4 regions of the Streptomyces sp. NPDC047982 genome follow, and region 2 is predicted to be linked to each of the others. Evidence: riboswitches for the same ligand, from Rfam matches in the RefSeq annotation. Region 2 holds a riboswitch; each other region holds the start of a gene.
What was found. A riboswitch is a leader RNA that binds a small molecule or an ion and turns the genes downstream of it on or off. The one in region 2 is predicted to bind cobalamin.

Region 1 (3,402 bases), on a different contig from region 2:
CATCCTGTGGAATCTGCTGACCTGGCTGGTCGGGCTGCCGTCCAGTTCCTCGCACGCCCTGTTCGGCGGCCTGATCGGCGCCGCGGTCATGTCGGCCGGCTGGTCCTCGGTCAACGGCGGCACGGTCGTCACGAAGGTGCTGATCCCCGCGGTCGCCGCCCCGATCGTCGCCGGTGTGGCCGCCCTGCTGGCCACGCGGCTCACGTACCGGATCGGGGGCAAGATCCGTGACGAGGCCCAGGAGAAGGCCACCGCCAAGGGCTACCGCGCCGGTCAGATCGCCTCGGCCGGACTGGTCTCCCTCGCCCACGGCACCAACGACGCGCAGAAGACCATGGGCATCATCACCCTGGCCCTGGTCACCGGCGGTGTGCTGAACCCCGGCGCCAACCCGCCGGTCTGGGTCATCGTCTCCGCCGGTATGGCCATCGCGCTCGGCACCTACCTGGGCGGCTGGCGCATCATCCGCACCATGGGCAGCGGCCTCACCGACCTCAGGCCGCCGCAGGGCTTCGCCGCCCAGACCAGCGCGGCCACGGTCATCCTCGCCTCCTCGCACCTCGGCTTCTCCCTGTCCACCACCCAGTCCTGCTCCGGCGCCGTGATGGGCGCGGGCCTCGGCCGCCAGGGCGGCGTGGTCCGCTGGTCCACCGCCACCCGGATGTTCGTCGCGTGGGGTCTGACCCTGCCCGCCGCGGGTCTGGTCGGCGCGGGCGCCGAGCTCCTGACCCAGCAGGGCACCTGGGGCGTCGTCGTCGTCGCGGCGCTGCTGGTCGTGGGCTCCGCCGCGATCTGGCTGGTGTCGCGCCGCAAGCCGGTCGGTCACGACGACGTCGCGCCCTCCGAGAGCGCCGTCGAGCCCGCGGGCGTGGTCACCACGGCCATCGCCGCCGTCAGCCCGCCGCCCACCGTCGCGGCCACCGCCGGGGCGCAGGACCTCGTGACCATCATCCCGACCACGCCGGCGCCCCCCGCCCAGGACCCGGCGCGTCCCGCCGCCGTCTAGTGCCCCTCCCGGCAACGTTTGCCCCTCCCGGCAACGTTTACTGGTCACGGCACCAGGCCGATCACGCGGACCGTCCGCAGACCGTCTAAGGAATCAGCATGAATATCGACTGGGCAGCCCTCGGCTCCGTCTTCGGTGTGTCGCTCGTCGTCACCGTCGCGCTGGTGGGCGTCTTCACCCTGGGCATCGTCGGCCTCGCCAAGCAGCCGGAACCGGCGGCTCAGGGCGGCTCCGGCGGATCACGGGTGCTGGCACGCGCGGGCGCGTACGCCTGCTTCGCGCTGTGCGCGGCGGCGGTCGCGTACGGGATCTATCTGATCGTCGCCTGAGCCCCGCCTCTCCGCCCACCCCTCTTCACCTCTTCACCTCTTCTTTCCTCGCTGTTCTTCGCTCTCCGACGGGCCGGACACGCCTCGCGCGTCCGGCCCGTCGTGGTGCCCCCGCCCGGATGTGGGCCTCAACACACTGCGCCGCCGCAGGTCAACGGCTAGTTGACGGGCGTTCGCGGAGCGTGGTGGACTGCCGGAGCCATTTACGGCGACAGCAGAGGAAGCCGGTGCGAATCCGGCGCGGTCCCGCCACTGTCACCGGGGAGCGGTCCCCCACACCGGGAAGTCACGGCACGCGCGAGCGGGCTGGAAGGCCGGGGGAATCGCGGATCCGGGAGCCAGGAGACTCTCGTCGCCGGTCACGTCGAACCAGGGCGCGGACCCTGAGTGAGGACATATCTCCATGCCTGGCAGCCGTGCGTCCATTCCTGTGCCGCTCTCGCCGAGAGCCGCCCGTACGAAGGTCCTCCGAGGCGCGACGGCCGGCTGAGCCATGCGTGCCGATCGCGTATTCGCGTACGGCGCCACAGTCGGCCTGATCGGCGATCTGCTGCTCGGTGACCCCCGCAGGAGGCACCCGGTCGCCGCCTTCGGGCGGGCCGCGGCGGGCGTCGAGCGCCGTCTGTGGCGCGACCACCGCGGGTGGGGCGCGCTGCACACCCTCGTCTGCGCCGGCGGCGCCGTGGGCGGTGCGGCGCTGCTCGCCCGTGCTGTACGCCGTCACCCCGCCGCCTCCGTCGCGCTGACCGCGGCCGCCACCTGGTCCGTGGTCGGCGGCACCTCGCTGGGGCGGGAGGCGCGGGCCATCGGCGGTGCCCTGGCCGCCGGGGACGTCGAGGTGGCCCGGGAACGCCTGCCGCATCTGTGCGGGCGCGACCCTCACTCCCTCGACGGGCCGCAGATCGCCCGCGCCGTGGTGGAGTCCGTCGCCGAGAACACCTCGGACGCCGTGGTCGGCGCCCTCGTGTGGGGGGCGCTGGCCGGTGTTCCCGGCCTCGTCGGCTTCCGCGCGGTCAACACCCTGGACGCGATGGTCGGCCACACGTCGCCCCGTCACCGGCGCTACGGCTGGGCCTCGGCCCGACTCGACGACCTCGCCGGCTGGCCCGGCGCCCGGCTGACCGCCCTGCTCGCCGTGGTCGCGGGCGGACGGCCGCGCGAGGCGGTACGGGCCTGGCGGGCCGACGCGGCGAAGCACCCGAGCCCCAACGCGGGCCCGGTGGAGGCGTCGTTCGCGGGCGCGCTGGGTGTGCGGCTGGGCGGGACGCTGGCGTACGGAGGCCGGGTCGAGCACCGCCCCGTGCTGAACGGGGCCACCGGGCGGGCGGTGGAGACCGCGGACATCGAGCGCGCGGTGCGGCTGTCGCGCCGGGTGGGCGTGCTGGCCCTCGGCGCGTGCGTGGCCGCACGGCTGGGCGCGGGCCTCGCCGCGCGACGGCTCGCGGACGTACGGGGCACGGGACGGCGAGGGATCGCGGGGGCGCGGCTCGCGGGCATGAGCGGCGCACGGACCGCACGAACCGCGCCCCTCACGGTCGCGGAACGCCTGATCGCAGGACGGAGACGGACATGAGCGGCGGACTCCTGGTCGCCGGGACCACCTCGGACGCGGGCAAGAGCGTCGTCACGGCGGGCATCTGCCGCTGGCTCGCGCGCCGGGGCGTGAAAGTGGCGCCCTTCAAGGCGCAGAACATGTCGCTGAACTCCTACGTCACCCGGGAGGGCGCCGAGATCGGTCGCGCCCAGGCCATGCAGGCCGCGGCCGCCCGGGTGGAGCCGTCCGCGCTGATGAACCCGGTGCTGCTCAAGCCCGGCGGGGACCGCTCCAGCCAGGTCGTCCTGATGGGCAGGCCGGTGGGCGAGATGAGCGCCCGCGGCTACCACGGCGGCAGGCAGGAGGCCCTGCTCGGCACGGTCGTGGACTGCCTGGAGCGGCTGCGGAGCACGTACGACGCGGTGATCTGCGAGGGCGCGGGCAGCCCGGCCGAGATCAATCTGCGGCACACGGACATCGTGAACATGGGCATCGCCCGGGCGGCACGCTTCCCGGTGGTGGTGGTCGGGGAC
Region 2 (3,402 bases):
GCCCGGCCCCGGTCACGGCGCCGAGCAGCACACGCGGCGCCCGCACGTCCAGGACGATGGTCTCCCGGGCGCGGGTCCAGGACGGCTCCCGCCAGTCGGCGCCCAGCGCGTGCGTGACGATGCCCCACACCTGGCCGGGCGGCACGTGCACCGAGCCGATGGCCAGGCCGGCGGTGGCGGAGACCACCAGCAGCAGCGCGAGGACGGTCAGCACCAGGGGGAGGGGAACACGTCCCGAGCGGCCCGCGCGGCGTGTGCTCCGCGCGACCGGCCCGTCCACCGCCGCGTCGGCCGGGCCGGCCTTCACGGGCGTCCGCGTCACCGGAACCTCTCGGGATGCAGACCGCGTGCCAGGCCGTCGACCGCGTAGGCGGACCGGATGCCGACGAGGGTCGCGGTCAGCGGCAGGACCACGAACCGCTGGTTCCTGATGGCGGGAACATCGGCGAGAGCGGGCTGCGAGAGCAGGAACTCCTTCTTCTGCTCGACGCTTCCGGACCCCGCGTAGTCGTAGATCACCACGACCTCCGGCCTGCGGGCCACGACCTGCTCCCAGGAGACGTCCCCGAAGACGTCGTCGAGGTCCGCGAAGACGTTGCGGCCACCCGCCAGCCCGATCAGGTCGTTGCCCAGGCCCTTGCCGCCCGCGGTCAGGGCGGTCTTGTCGCCGCTGTCGTAGACGAAGACGGGCACGTCGGGCCCGCTCCCGACGGCCGCGACGGCCCTGTCGACGCGTGCCCTCAGATCGGCCACCAGAGCGGAGGCACGGTCCGGGACGCCGAAAATGCGGCCGAGTGTGCGGATCTCGTCGTAGGTGTCCCGCATCGTCACCCGCTTCTTGCCGCAGTACTCGCGGTTGAGGTAGGTGTCGATGCCCGCTTCGGCGAACGCCTTGCGCGAACGGCCCTCGTTCTCGGCGAACGCGCTGCCGTAGCCGCCGTAGACGAAGTCCGGCTCCGCGTCCAGGACCGTCTCGAAGGACGGTTCCCTCTTCGCCAGCTCGGGTACGGCCGCGAAGTCCTTCCTCAGCTCGGGCAGGACGGCCGAGTCGGGGAAGGCGGTACCGACCATGCGGTCGCCGAGGCCCAGGGCGAGCAGCAGTTCGGCCGGGTGCTGATGGATCGTCACCACGCGCGAGGGCGGTTCGTCGTAGGTCGTTCTCACCCCGCAGTTGTCGACGGCGACCGGGAAACCGCTGACCCGCGACGCACCGGCCTTCGGTTTCCTGGGGGAGTCGTCGGCGCCGCAGCCGGCCGTCAGCAGGGCGGTGGCCAGGGCCACGACCCCGGCGACGGCACGCAGGGTGCGCCGGGTCCGGGCAGGGTGAGAGCAGGGGCGGCGGGATGTGCCGAAGTACACGTAGAGCCTCCTGGGGAGTCCGCGCTCCTCAAAACGGGCCCGCGACAGGCCAGTTTCCTGACTCCCGGATCGACGTTCCCCCCGCCTTCCCGCGCCGCGCGCAGTGGCATGTCGAAGGGTTGCACTCCCCGGTCACAGTGGCGGGACCGTGCCGGATTCGCACCGGCTTCCTGTCTCCCGTCGCGGCGATGACCTGCCGATATTACGTTCGTCCGAGGTCGGCGCACAGAGGGGGCCCATGTGAGTGATCGCACGCCCAGGGACCGGAACGCGTCTTTCGGCCACTCGCCGACGCGACCGGACCACGTGGTCCGGGAGGCCGGGTGCGACCGTCGTCAACACGCGGTTCCCCAAGTCTCGCGTTCGACGTAAAAAGGCGGAAAAGGGTAAACCATCTTCCTGTGTGCGACATCCTCACTGGCGTGATGAGCCTGACGGGGACACCCGTTTTCCTGGCCACGATCACGCTGGCCCTGGTCAGCGTGCTGCTTCCCCTGCTGTTGTGGGGACGGGTGCGGGGCCCCGCCGTGGTGCGCGGCGCGAGCCGCCTGGCGATGGTCGTCCTCGCACAGGGGGCGGCCGTGCTGAGCGTCTTCGTGGTGGTCAACAACACCAACGGCCTGTACGACAGCTGGGCCGACCTGCTCGGCACCGGACACCACGTCGTCGCCGCCCCGGACCTCGGACGCGACGGACTCGGGAGTCACAAGGACCGGGCCAACGAACCGAAGGTCGTCCAGGACTTCAGACCGGCCCGCGACGCCCGGATGGGGCACAACGTCCGCGTCACCCATGTGCGCGGCCGGGTGTCGGGGGTGTACGGCGAGGTGTATGTATGGCTGCCGCCTCAGTACGACCAACCGGCCTTCCGACACCAGAAGTTCCCCGTGGTCGAACTCCTCGGCGGCTTCCCCGGTTCGGCGAAGGCGTGGTTCAGCAGCCTTCGGGTGCAGTCGCAGCTGGAGGCCCGGATGCGAAGCGGTGAGATCGCCCCGTTCATCCTCGTGGAACCGCGCACCAACCTGCTGGCCGGTCAGGACACCGGATGTGCCAATGTGCCGGGCGTCGTGGACGCCGAATCGTGGCTCAGCGTGGACGTCCGGCAGATGGTGATCGACACCTTTCGCGCGCGGGGCGGCGCGGAGGGGTGGGCGGTGGCCGGTTACTCGGCCGGGGCACACTGCGCCGTGAAGATGGCACTCGCCCATCCGGAACGGTACCGGGCGGCCGTGGGCCTCTCCGGCTACAACGACCCGGCCGCCGAACGGGTCTCCCTCACGGCCCGCGCCCCCGAACTGCGGCGCACCAACAACCCGCTGTGGATCCTGCGCCACGCGAGCACGCCTCCGCGCGTCTCGCTCTATCTCTCGGGCGGACGCGACGACGGCTACCGTGACGGCGTCGCGCTGCGACGCGCGGCGATGCCCCCGACACGGGTGGTGGTGGCCCGGGTGACCGGCCCGCACACCATCGGGCTGTGGAAACGCCAGGTGCCGCAGGTCTTCCGCTGGCTGACGGCCGAACTGTCGCCGCCGGCGGGGCGGGTGGCGCCGGCGAAGGGCGTCTGAGGAGCCGGGAAGCGGCGGGGACGGGCCGGACGGGCAGAGGCGGGGCGAGGACCGACGGGGGCGACGGCACGGAAGGTACCGACGCGGTGCGCGCCGGACGGTCGGGCCCTCGGGGCCGTCCGTCCGACGGCATGCCGGTCGGGCGTCGGCCGAATGGAGTCGTCGGGGCGCCCGGCCGGGCGATCGTGACGACGGTCCGGGGCATCGGCCCGGGGCGCCGTCGACGCTCCCGGCGCACGGGCGGAAACCGGGCGTCGGAAGCCTGGGGCGGGGGCGGGCGCCGGGGTCCGGCGCCTCGGCAGGGGGCGGACCACGGATGTCGGAGGCCGGGACGTCCGTCCCGCGCGGCGATGCCCGATGCGGCCGACGACCCTACGGTGGTGCCATGGCGGTGATCAGTATGCGAAGGAAGGGGGAACGGTCCCGGCTCGGTGTGATGGACACACTGGGCCTGGTCGTCCTGTTCATTCTGTCC
Region 3 (3,402 bases), on a different contig from region 2:
CCGGGAGATGGTCGACCAGGGCTACCACTGGAACAAGTTCTCGTTAAAGTGGTCGGGTGGTCAGGTGGCGGCGCGCAGCGCACACCGCACCGTGCCGCGCCGCACGGCCGTACGTCCGGTGAGCTGACCGGGCAGTGGGGAAAAGGGGAGCCCATGACGCAGGTGACCGATCACGGCGGGGGCGTGCACAGCATCGAGGTGCCCATCCCGGACAACCCGCTCGGCCACACCCTCGTTCACGTCCTCGACACCGACCGCGGACCGGTCCTGATCGACACCGGGTGGGACGATCCGGAGGCGTGGGACACGCTCACCGCCGGGCTGACCGCCGTCGGCGTAGCCGTCGCCGACATCCACGGCATCGTCATCACCCACCACCACCCCGATCACCACGGCCTCTCCGGCCAGGTGCGCGAGGCGTCCGGTGCGTGGATCGCCATGCACGCGGCGGACACGGAGATCGTGCGCCGCACTCGGGAGGCGGAACCCGGCACCTGGCTGAACTACCTCGTCGCCAAGCTCACCGCGGTCGGTGCGCCCGAGGCGCACCTCGCGCCGTTGCGGGCCGCGGCGGCCGACCGAGGGCGTATGCGGACCCTGCCCGGGGAGCGGGCCGCGCTGCCGGACCGGGAGATCGTGCCCGGTGAGCTGTTGGACCTGGCGGGGCGGCGGCTGCGGGCGGTCTGGACGCCCGGCCACACCCCCGGTCATGTCTGCCTGCATCTGGAGGAGAACCACCCGACCGGTCTGCCCGGCCGGGGACGGCTGTTCTCCGGGGACCATCTGCTGCCGGGGATCAGCCCGCACATCGGGCTCTACGAGGACCCGGACGCAGACACGGTCACCGATCCCCTCGGCGACTACCTCGGTTCCCTGGAGCGCGTGGGCCGGCTCGGGGTGGCGGAGGTGCTGCCCGCCCACCAGTACGCGTTCGCGGACGCGGCCGGACGCGTACGGGAGCTCCTCGACCACCACGAGGAGCGGCTGGCTGGGCTCCTCGGGCTGCTGTCCACCCCGCTGACCCCGTGGGAGCTGGCCGAGCGCATGGAGTGGAACCGGCCGTGGGACCGGATTCCGCACGGCTCGCGCAACATCGCGGTCTCGGAGGCCGAGGCGCATCTGCGGCGGCTGGTGAAGCTGGGCCGCGCGGAAGCCGTGGCGGGAAGCGATCCCGTGACGTACATCGCGGTATGAGCGGTGCGAGTGGCGTTCACCGTGGTACGTACGAGCCGCGTGTGGGCGGCGGGGGCGGCGTCGACCGTCGTACGAGTCGCGTGGGGGCAGCGGGCGTCGCGGCGGCCCGCGTCGCGGTGATGCACGTCACGGTGGCGTACGTCGCGCGGTGATGCACCTCACGGTGGCGTACGTCGCGCGGTGATGCACCTCACGGTGGCCTGCGTCGCGATGGCGCACCGCCTCGTCCTCGTCGCCGTACGAGCGCGCGTGGGCACCCCGCGTCCGACCGGAACGCCCGCCCCGGGGCCCTTCCGGTACGCCCGGTAGAGTGAATGGGTCGTCATCATGCCCGTACAGGGGGAAGCCGGTGCGAATCCGGCACTGACCACGCAGCCGTGAGCCGTCCCGTGGGCGGTGAGTCGGAATGCCCTGGACGCGGTTGTGACCGGCTCGGACCACCGGAACCCCGGTGGTCGGCACCGTCGAGGTATACGGAGTCGGAGCCTGGTGCGTGAGCGTGCCTGTGCCCGGTTCGGTTTCCCGCACAGGAGAGGCCCCGCCCGCCATGACCGTACGCCGCAGCGCGGCAACGCTCGCCGCGACCACGGCCGCCGTGCTTTGCGCGGCCGCCCCGGTCGCGGTCGCGGCGCCGTCCCCGTCGCCCACGCCGTCCGTCGCCCTGCCCGCCGGGCTGTACGGCACGAAGGACCCCACTTACGACGGTGTCTGGCGGCAGTCGCTGGCCTTCCTCGCGCAGCGGGTCGAAGGCGTGACGCCCGCCGCGAAGTCCGTGGACTGGCTGATCGGCCAGCAGTGCGCCAACGGCGCCTACGCCGCGTACCGGCCCGACGTCTCGAAGCCGTGCGACGAGAAGACGGTGCTGGACACCAACGCCACGGCGATCGCCGTGCAGGCCCTCGCCGAGGTCGGAGGACACGGGGAGACCGTGAACGACTCGGTCCGCTGGCTGAAGTCCGTGCAGAACGAGGACGGCGGCTGGGGATACGTGGCCGGCGCGCCCAGCGACGCCAACTCCACCTCCCTCGTGATCGGCGCCCTCGCCCGGCAGGGCCAGCGGCTCGCGGACATCGTCACGCCCAAGGGCAAGTCCCCGTACGATCCGCTGCTCGCGCTCTCGATCCCGTGCGGTGAGAAGGACGGCGGCGCGTTCGCGTACCAGCCGGACAAGGCGGGGAAGCTCGTGGCCAACGCGGACGCCACCGCCGCCGCCGTGCTGGGCAGCATGGGCAAGGGCCTGGCCACCGGCGACAACGCCGCCGCCAAGGGGACGAACTGCCGCCCCGCGGCCTCCGGTTCCGCCCTCACCCCCGAGCAGGCCGCCCAGAACGGCGCCCACTTCCTCGCCGGTGCCCTCGCCGCGAAGGGCCACCTCGACCTGGCCCCGATGCCGGGCGCCGAGGACTCCGGCCCGCAGCCCGACATAGGCAACACCGCGGACGCGGTCGTCGCGCTGTCCGCCTCGGGCCACCAGGACAAGGCGGCCAAGGCCGTGGCCTGGCTGAAGAAGAACTCCGGTGCCTGGGCCGAGCAGAACGGCCCCGCCGCCTACGCGCAGCTGATCCTGGCCGCGCACGCGACCGGGAACGACGCCCGGGACTTCGGCGGCGTGAACCTGGTCGACAAGCTGAACGCGACCGGTCCCAAGCCCGCGGCGATCACGACCCCCGATCCGTCCGCCGACACCGGGTACGAGGCCACGGAGAAGGACCGGGTCCACAGCGGCGACGACGTGATCGGCGGCGTGTGGTGGTTCGTCGGCATCGGCCTCGTCGTCGGTGCGGGCGTCGGCTTCCTGATCAGCGGCCGCCGGAAGAACCAGCAGCTGTGAGGCGGACGGGAGGTGCCGCCGCGGTGCTGACGGTCCTGGGCACGGTGGTGACGGCCATGCTGCTGGCCGTGCTGGGCGCGGGAGAGGCCCAGGCGGCCGGCTACCGGTACTGGTCGTTCTGGGAGGGCTCCGGCGAGAGCTGGACGTACGCCACCCAGGGCCCCGCCCTGGTCCGGCCGGACGACGGTTCCGTGCAGGGCTTCCGGTTTTCGGTGAGCGAGGACTCCCAGGACGCGGCCCGGCCGCGCCACGCGCCCGGCTTCGCGAAGATCTGCGCGGACACCCCGGCCGAGAAGGGATCCAAGCGGGTCGCGCTCGTCATCGACCCGGGCACGGCGGCGGACGCCCCGGACGGGCGGACCCCGCCCCCGCTGCGG
Region 4 (3,402 bases), on a different contig from region 2:
AGACGGCCGTCTCACCGTCGTCGGTGACCTCGAGAATCTCGGTGCACAGGTTCGAGGAGTGGACGACGCGGCCCGGCTCGGCGGTCTGGTTCGCGGTCCGGTTGGCGGCGTCCTTGAACGTCATCCAGCCCTGGCCGGTCTGCGCGAGGGTGCGCATCATCCGGCCGTACAGCTCACGGGCCGGCAGGGTCTTGCGGGCCAGCCCCTGCGCCTCGGCGGCCCGGTACGCGGCGTCGAACTCGTCGCCCCACAGGTCGACCAGCCCGGGCACGTCCGAGGGGGAGAACAGCGACCACTCGCCGTCCGCGTCGACCCGGCGCATGAACTCGTCCGGGATCCAGTGCGCCAGGTTCAGGTTGTGCGTACGGCGGGCGTCCTCACCGGTGTTGTCGCGCAGCTCCAGGAACTCCTCGATGTCCGCGTGCCAGGTCTCCAGATAGACGGCGGCGGCACCCTTGCGGCGCCCGCCCTGGTTGACCGCGGCCACGGAGGCGTCGAGCGTCTTCAGGAACGGCACGATCCCGTTGGAGTGCCCGTTGGTGCCCCGGATCAGCGAACCGCGGGCCCGGATGCGGGAGTACGGCAGGCCGATGCCGCCCGCGTGCTTCGAGAGGCGCGCCACCTGGTGGTAGCGGTCGTAGATCGAGTCGAGTTCGTCGAGCGGGGAGTCCAGCAGGTAGCAGGACGACATCTGCGGGTGCCGGGTACCGGAGTTGAACAGCGTGGGGGAGGAGGGAAGGTAGTCGAGCCGGCTCATCAGCCCGTACAGCGCCGCGACCTCGTCCACGGCACGCGGGGAGTCGTCCTCGGCGAGCCCGGACGCGACCCGCAGCATGAAGTGCTGCGGGGTCTCGATGACCTGGCGGGTGTGCGGGTGGCGCAGCAGGTAGCGGCTGTGCAGGGTCCGCAGCCCGAAGTAGCCGAACCGGTCGTCGGCGCCGTCGGCGAGGGAGCGTTCGACCAGGGCGTCCAGGGTGGCGGCGTGCGCCTGGACGAACGCGGCGGTGCGGTCCGCGATCAGGCCCTCGCGGTGGCCGACGGCGACGGACGCGGAGAAGGAGACCGCGCCCTGCCCCGCCGCCTCGTCCGCGACGGCACGGGTCAGCAGCCGGGCGGCGAGCCGGGAGTAGGCGGGGTCCTCGGAGATCAGCCCCGCGGCGGCCTCGGTGGCCAGCGAGTGCAGCTCGGCCTCGTCGGCTCGGGCGCTGCGCCCGCGCAGCGCGGCGGCGGCCACCCGGCCGGGGTCGGTGTCGGGCAGGTCGGCGGTGAGCGCGGTCAGGGTCCGCAGCAGCGCGGTTCCCGGCTCGTCGTGTGCGGTACCGGGGCCGTCGTGTGCGGCTCCCCCGGACTCGGCCGCCTCGGACACGGTCGCTTCGGACACGGCGACCGGGGCCGGATCGGCTGGCGCGATGGTCACGCGGTGCTCTCCCTCGCTCGGCTCGGGGCCGGCGGGGGAGCGGGGGTGGCCGGGCAGCACCGGGCCCGGACAGGGGGCAGCACTGCGTACGGCGTCCACCGGCCCATCCGCGAGGCCCGGACGTCTGGCATCCGGGTCGGTCGAACCGGATGCGCTGTCGGCAGGTCCTCGGACTTGCTCGGGCATGCGCAAAAGCGCACCGAGCACACCGTTGCGGGACAGTTCCGGATTCGCGCCGGATTCCCCTGCGGCGACAGCGAGCACGAGCATACATGTGGGGGCCGCTCGGTGAGGCAGCCCCCAGATGTTGTGTCGGCCGACTCACGTCGAGGCCGTAGGGCGCGTCCTGCGGCCCTCGTGGGAAGAAGGCGGACGTGCCCCGCCGCGCCCCTCGGGAAGGGGGTGCGGCGGGCTGTCCCGGGCCGTCCGAGCGGTCGTTCCAGGGCGTGTTTCGAAAGTGGCGTCGTCCGCCCGAAGGGCGGGGCCCGCGGCGTACGTGGACGATCCTGACAACGTGGCGAGGCGCCGTGCCAGGCGTCGCGGGCCGGACGGGACTTTCGAAAACACGTCCTAGCGGCCGCCACCCTGCGTCGCCGCCGAACTCGGGGACTCGGGCACGGCCGGCGGCAGCTCCACCCGGACACCCGGGTCGCCCGCGTCCGCCGTGTAGTCGGCCGGGGAGGTCTCGTCGACGCCGGCGGGTGCCTTCGCGGCGTTCAGGACGAACGTCAGCACCACCGTCACCACCACGTTCAGCACGAACGCCGTCAGACCGATGTAACCGATCTCGCCGATGCCGGGGATCTTCGTGGACGATCCGCCGAAGTGCGCCTGGGTCGGGCCGGCGACCTCGTACGCGGCGACCGTCCCGTACACCATGCCGACCGCCCAGCCCACGAGCAGCGCCCAGCGGTGGAACCAACGGGTGAACAGGCCGCCGACCAGGGCCGGCATGGTCTGGAGGATCCAGATCCCGCCCAGAAGCTGGAAGTTGATCGCGACCGTCTTGTCCATGGTGAGGACGAAGGCCAGTGCCCCGACCTTCACCAGCAGCGACACCAGCTTGGAGACCCTGGTCTCCTCCTCGGGGGTCGCGTCCGGCTTCAGGAAGTCCTTGTAGATGTTGCGGGTGAAGAGGTTCGCCGCGGCGATCGACATGATCGCGGCGGGCACCAGCGCGCCGATGCCGATGGCGGCGAACGCGACGCCCGCGAACCAGTCGGGGAACATGTTCTCGAACAGCTGCGGAATGGCCAACTGCCCGTTCTCCACCTCGATCCCGGCGGCGATCGCCATGAAGCCGAGGAGCGCCAGCATGCCCAGCATCAGTGAATAGATCGGCAGGATCGTGGTGTTGCGCCGGATCACGTCGCGGCTGCGGCTGGAGAGCGTCGCCGTGATCGAGTGCGGATACATGAAGAGGGCCAGAGCCGAGCCCAACGCCAGGGTGGCGTAAGCCCATTGGCCCGCCTCGCCGGGCGCCAGGGCGCCGGTCGGCTTCCCGCCGGGCGGGCCGGCGAACTTCTCCTCGGCGGCGGCGAAGATGTCGTGGAATCCGCCCAGCTTGATCGGGATGTAGATGATCGCCACCACGATGACCAGGTAGATCAGGCCGTCCTTGACGAACGCGATCAGCGCGGGGGCCCGCAGGCCGGACGAGTAGGTGTACGCGGCGAGCACCGCGAACGCGAGCAGCAGCGGCAGGTCCTTGACGAACCAGTGCGTGTTCTCGCCGCCGCCGACGCCCATCACGTCCAGCACCGCCTGGATGCCGACGAGCTGCAGCGCGATGTACGGCATCGTGGCGAGGATGCCGGTGACGGCGACCGCCAGCGACAGCCCCTTCGAGCCGAAGCGCCCGCGGACGAAGTCGGAGGTGGTCACGTAGCCGTGCCGGTGCGAGACCGACCACAGGCGGGGCAGGAAGGTGAAGATCAGCGGGTACACCAGGATCGTGTACGGCACGGCGAAGAAGCCCGCCGCGC

Region 1: linked by a shared signal. The riboswitch ahead of ACGF2V_RS05815 (cobalamin biosynthesis protein) and the one ahead of ACGF2V_RS24220 (ABC transporter substrate-binding protein) in region 2 are both predicted to bind cobalamin.
Region 3: linked by a shared signal. The riboswitch ahead of ACGF2V_RS24025 (prenyltransferase/squalene oxidase repeat-containing protein) and the one ahead of ACGF2V_RS24220 (ABC transporter substrate-binding protein) in region 2 are both predicted to bind cobalamin.
Region 4: linked by a shared signal. The riboswitch ahead of ACGF2V_RS26710 (ribonucleoside-diphosphate reductase subunit alpha) and the one ahead of ACGF2V_RS24220 (ABC transporter substrate-binding protein) in region 2 are both predicted to bind cobalamin.

The regions. Positions count from the first base shown of each region.
Region 1 is NZ_JBIDBS010000004.1:54,722-58,123, forward strand. Features, by position in the region: gene ACGF2V_RS05805 (inorganic phosphate transporter) at 1-1,006, shown strand, start outside; gene ACGF2V_RS05810 (hypothetical protein) at 1,105-1,335, shown strand; cobalamin riboswitch at 1,552-1,684, shown strand; gene ACGF2V_RS05815 (cobalamin biosynthesis protein) at 1,829-2,908, shown strand; gene ACGF2V_RS05820 (cobyric acid synthase) at 2,905-3,402, shown strand, end outside.
Region 2 is NZ_JBIDBS010000021.1:30,219-33,620, reverse strand. Features, by position in the region: gene ACGF2V_RS24225 (iron ABC transporter permease) at 1-280, opposite strand, end outside; gene ACGF2V_RS24220 (ABC transporter substrate-binding protein) at 319-1,359, opposite strand; cobalamin riboswitch at 1,389-1,571, opposite strand; gene ACGF2V_RS24215 (alpha/beta hydrolase-fold protein) at 1,785-2,927, shown strand; gene ACGF2V_RS24210 (sensor histidine kinase) at 3,313-3,402, shown strand, end outside.
Region 3 is NZ_JBIDBS010000020.1:137,861-141,262, forward strand. Features, by position in the region: gene ACGF2V_RS24020 (MBL fold metallo-hydrolase) at 154-1,194, shown strand; cobalamin riboswitch at 1,500-1,627, shown strand; gene ACGF2V_RS24025 (prenyltransferase/squalene oxidase repeat-containing protein) at 1,742-3,025, shown strand; gene ACGF2V_RS24030 (SCO2322 family protein) at 3,082-3,402, shown strand, end outside.
Region 4 is NZ_JBIDBS010000025.1:67,157-70,558, forward strand. Features, by position in the region: gene ACGF2V_RS26710 (ribonucleoside-diphosphate reductase subunit alpha) at 1-1,417, opposite strand, end outside; cobalamin riboswitch at 1,559-1,704, opposite strand; gene mctP (monocarboxylate uptake permease MctP) at 1,988-3,402, opposite strand, start outside.